2 regions of the Paenibacillus glycanilyticus genome follow, and region 2 is predicted to be linked to the other one. Evidence: riboswitches for the same ligand, from Rfam matches in the RefSeq annotation. Region 2 holds a riboswitch; the other holds the start of a gene.
The links. Region 2 has a riboswitch for FMN ahead of ribD (bifunctional diaminohydroxyphosphoribosylaminopyrimidine deaminase/5-amino-6-(5-phosphoribosylamino)uracil reductase RibD). Riboswitches for the same ligand answer to the same signal wherever they lie in the genome.

Region 1: linked by a shared signal. The riboswitch ahead of ACR9FF_RS09860 (DMT family transporter) and the one ahead of ribD (bifunctional diaminohydroxyphosphoribosylaminopyrimidine deaminase/5-amino-6-(5-phosphoribosylamino)uracil reductase RibD) in region 2 are both predicted to bind FMN.

What each region holds. Positions count from the first base shown of each region.
Region 1 is NZ_CP195155.1:2,184,663-2,187,048, forward strand. It holds gene ACR9FF_RS09855 (LLM class flavin-dependent oxidoreductase) at 1-468, shown strand, start outside; FMN riboswitch at 560-723, shown strand; gene ACR9FF_RS09860 (DMT family transporter) at 903-1,835, shown strand; partial or broken gene ACR9FF_RS09865 (Gfo/Idh/MocA family protein) at 1,912-2,386, shown strand, end outside.
Region 2 is NZ_CP195155.1:2,524,642-2,527,027, forward strand. It holds gene lysA (diaminopimelate decarboxylase) at 1-64, shown strand, start outside; gene ACR9FF_RS11535 (peptidylprolyl isomerase) at 118-549, shown strand; FMN riboswitch at 581-788, shown strand; gene ribD (bifunctional diaminohydroxyphosphoribosylaminopyrimidine deaminase/5-amino-6-(5-phosphoribosylamino)uracil reductase RibD) at 1,053-2,159, shown strand; gene ribE (riboflavin synthase) at 2,175-2,386, shown strand, end outside.

The sequences.
Region 1 (2,386 bases), 340 kb from region 2:
GGTCGGCAGGGGGCAGGGATGGCACTTGCGCTGCTTGGCGGAGAACCGACGAAATACAAGCATCTTGTAGACAGCTACAAGGAAGCGGGCATTGCGGCAGGCTACCGGGAAGAAGAGCTGAGGGTGGCGATTACCGGTCACTGTTATGTTGCGAAGACAACCGAGCAAGCACTGGATGAATTTTACGCCGGTTATTCGGTATACTATTCCCAGTTCATGGGCGGCAAGGAGAACGGAACGCCGCTCTCGCGGGAGGATTTCGAGAAGCTGGCGGGGGCGCTTGCGATCGGAAGTCCGGAACTGATTGCGGAGAAGATTATCGCCCAGCATAAGCTGTTTGGACATTCCCGCTTTATGGCCCAGATGGACATTGGCGGCATGCCTGCCGCCCAGGTGGAGTCTTCTATCCGACTGCTGGCAAAGGAAGTTGCGCCGCTTGTCCGGGAAGCCCTGCAAGTAAAAGTATAGTTAAACGATTGTTAAATCTTACTATTCACACTAGACAACTCGGAAAAACAGCGTTATACTCAATCCAATCATTTAAAAAAATTAATGGAATAAGGATCTTCGGGGCAGGGTGAAACTCCTGACCGGCGGTAAACGTGATTCCCTGCTTGGCAGAGGATAGCAAAGCCCGCGACTCCCTGAGCTGACAAACAGCAAGGGGACTGACTTGGTGCAACTCCAAGGCCGACGGTATAGTCCGGATGATAGAAGATCGCTTAAGTAAGCCTGCAGTAGACGGGAAACCGCCCAAACGCATGTTTATTTGAGTTGGCCCCGATTCGCGGAACCAAGCGGATCGGGGCTTTTAATTGCAAAGCGAAACCGTCTGCCGTTCTTCTAGCCGAAGGCGCAGCCGTAACGCTTGCTCCGTCCTGTATTCAGAAAGGGTACTCATTATGAACAATGTCACCGCATCACCACTTATTCGTACCAAATCTCCCGTTCGTCCGGAGTTTTGGCTGGTTGTCCTTGGAGCCGCGCTGTGGGGCGTGGATCCGGTATTCCGCATTATTTTGCTGAAAACATTAACTTCTACTCAAATTGTGCTGCTGGAGCATATCATTTTGTTCATCGCAGCAGCTCCGGTGTTATGGAAGTTCCGTGCGGATCTTCGCGGAGTCCGTCTCCGCCAGCTTGGCGCATTGCTGTTTGTCTCGTGGGGCGGTTCGGCGCTGGCAACGATTCTATTCACGCAAGGCCTCGTTCACGGCAATCCTAACGCGGTTCTGCTGCTGCAGAAGCTGCAGCCTCTCTTCGCGATTGTGATGGCTAGGATCCTATTGAAAGAGCTTCTGCCCAAAAAAATCGGACCGTTGCTCGTTCTTGCCATTGTCGGAACCTATTTGCTGACCTTTGGCTTTACGCTTCCTTTTGGGCATGTCCATGAATTTGTCCAGGTTGGCAGCTTGCTGTCACTAGGCGCGGCTGCTCTATGGGGCGGATCGACGGTTATGGGGCGTTATCTGCTTGGCAGCATGAAATACGAGACGGTTACCTCCCTGCGATTTATGATGGCATTGCCGCTGCTGCTTGTGATTACTTGGTCGGAGGGAGCAGCATGGAAGCTGGCGGAAGGAACGGATCCGGTAGCCGTTATCGTCAATCTGCTGCTTCAGGCTTTGCTTCCGGGGCTGGTCAGCCTGCTTGTCTACTATAAAGGTTTAAGCAAGATCAAGGCTTCTTATGCGACAATCGCCGAGCTGAGCTTCCCGATGGTGGGCGTTCTTCTGAACTGGACGGTATTCGGCCAAGTGATCACTAGCGCACAGATTACAGGTTTTGTGTTTATCTGGTTTACTTTATTTTTCATCTCCAGGCAGCAAAATTAAGCGCGGACATATCTCCGTAAACCGCTTTCATATCGGGTCAATTGCTGATATACTGCGGTTGGAGGTGTAGGAAATAATGGAGAATAGAACGATCAAATGGGGCATTCTCGGCGCAGGCTGGATTGCATCCCAATTCGCCCGCGATTTGGCTTTTGCACAGGATGCAGAGCTTAGCGCGGTAGGCTCTCGCTCCCTTGAGAAGGCTGCAGAGTTCGCCGGCAAATTCGGCGGGAAACGCGCGTATGGAAGCTACGAGGAGCTGGTGAACGATGCCGAGATCGACATTATTTATGTCGCGACTCCTCACCCGTCCCATAAGGAACATGTTCTGCAATGTCTTCGCGCAGGCAAAGCGGTATTATGCGAGAAGCCTTTTACGGTCAATGTAAAAGAAGCAGAGGAAGTTGTGCAATACGCAAGAGAAAACCGCATCTTCTTGATGGAAGCGATGTGGACGCGGTTCCTGCCCGTCATCCGCAAGGTCCGTGAGTGGATCGAAGAGGGCCGTATCGGCGATGTTCGGCTGCTTAAGGCAGACTTTGGCTTCCGCA
Region 2 (2,386 bases):
GCTTGAAAATATCGTCGGCAACGACGTAATTCCGGCAAGACTTCTCAAATCGCTTGCTAAGTGAGGGAGATTTTTGGTAACGTAGTCTTATTCGACATAGAAAGGTAGATGTTAGACATGGCTAAACAAGCAAAAATCACACTTGAGAACGGCGCAGAGGTTATTCTCGACCTGTTCGACCAAGATGCTCCAAATACGGTAGCAAACTTCGAAAAACTTGCAAACGAAGGCTTCTATAACGGCGTGGTATTCCACCGCGTTATCCCTGGTTTTGTTGCGCAAGGCGGCTGCCCTAACGGCACAGGCACTGGCGGTCCAGGCTACACCATCAACTGCGAGATCAACCCGAACAAGCATGAACGCGGTACTCTCGCTATGGCACACGCGGGCCGCAACACAGGCGGAAGCCAATTCTACATCTGCTATCAGCCGCAGCCTCATCTGGACGGCCAACATACCGTTTTCGGCAAAGTTGCTAAAGGCATGGAGCATGTTGACGCGTTCAAAGGACGCGATAAAATGCAAAAGGTTGAAGTTTACGAAGTTTAATGTTAAGATACTAACAAATTTATAGTTTGTGGCTTACCTTCGGGGCAGGGTGAAAATCCCAACCGGCGGTGATCGAGCGGCGCTTGCACAACAGGAATCACCTGCGTGCGGCGCTTACTCGTCAGTCCGTGACCCGGGCCATCCCAGGCAAGAGCGATTCATCGCATTGCGTGGGGAGGAACGGTGGACCTGGTGCAAATCCGGGACCGACAGTATAGTCTGGATGGGAGAAGGGGACACATTTGATGCGTTTGCGTCTGAGCGTTCATGCTTATTTTTCTTGTGCTTATTTTCACAAGTGAGATAGGTTTGTTTGAAATATAAGAAAGTATATATTCTTTATATTTTTATACTGGACTTATATTTCTTCCGCGAAACATTTGCGGTTCCCTATTGGGACGGCAACATCGTTTGCGTTTGAACCGTTTCTATTTGCAAGCATTTAATGGTTATTTTTCCCACCCCCGTTGGCTAAGCTGGCTAATGGGGGTGTTTTTGCATTTATGGAAATTTTAAACGATTCGTATTATATGAATCTTGCTCTTGAGCTAGCCGCCAAAGCCTCCGGTCAGACCGGCATTAATCCGGTTGTCGGCTGCGTCGTTGTGAAGGATGGACGCATTATTGGCGTTGGTACCCACCTTAAGCGGGGAACAGGTCACGCGGAGGTGCATGCGCTGCAGATGGCCGGTGACGAAGCGGAAGGGGCCACGGTGTATGTAACGCTAGAGCCGTGCAGTCATTACGGCAAAACGCCGCCATGCTGCGAGCGCATTATTAATGCGAAGGCTGCCCGCGTCGTTGTGGCGACCACGGATCCCAATCCGCAGGTTGCGGGCAGAGGGATCGCGCGTCTCCGGGAGGAAGGCATCGAGGTAGAGGTTGGACTGCTAGAAGAGCAATCCCGAAGCATGAACGAGAAATTCAACAAGTATATTACGTCCCGGCTGCCTTACGTAACGCTGAAGACGGCAAGCACGCTGGATGGCAAAATCGCTTCCCATACGGGAGACAGCCGCTGGATTACGGGATCAGCCGCTCGCGAACAGGTGCACACGCTGCGCCACCAGCACGAGGCGATTATGGTGGGCATCGGAACTTTGCTGGCGGATGATCCTCAGCTTACGACCCGTGCGGCTGTTCCGGCGATACATCCGGTTCGGATTATCGTGGACAGCAAGCTTCGGCTGCCGCAGGACGCAAGGGTAGTGACGGATGGCTTATCCCGCACGATTGTACTCGCCTCTGCGAAAGCTGATCCGGCTCGCGAGAAGGCGCTCACCGAAGCCGGCGTTGAGGTCATCCGATGCGGCGACGGCGAGCAGGTCGATCTGGCTGATGCGATGCGCAAGCTTGGCGAGCTGGAGATTGGTTCGATCCTTCTGGAGGGCGGCGGCAAGCTTAACGGCGCCATGCTGGAAGCCGGACTAATCGATAAGATCATGATCTACATGGCAACCAAAATTATCGGCGGGTTTGACTCCCCCGGCACCTTTACGTTCGCCGGGTTCGAGAAAATGTCGCAGGCCATTGAACTGGACAATGCGAAGGTGGAAATGGCAGGAGAAGATATTTGCATATCGGGATATCCGGTATACGGTAATGAATAGATTGGGGGAGTGCCCGTGTTTACCGGCCTGATTGAGGAAGTTGGCACTTTAAGACGGGTTAAGAAGCAAGGCGAAGCGATGGTTCTGACGGTAGAAGCTTCCAAGGTTACGGAAGGCGTTGCCCTTGGCGACAGCATTTCCGTAAACGGCGTGTGTTTAACCGTCATTGCCTTCGACCGGACATCGTTTGACGCGGACGTGATGCCGGAAACCTACCGGAAGTCCAA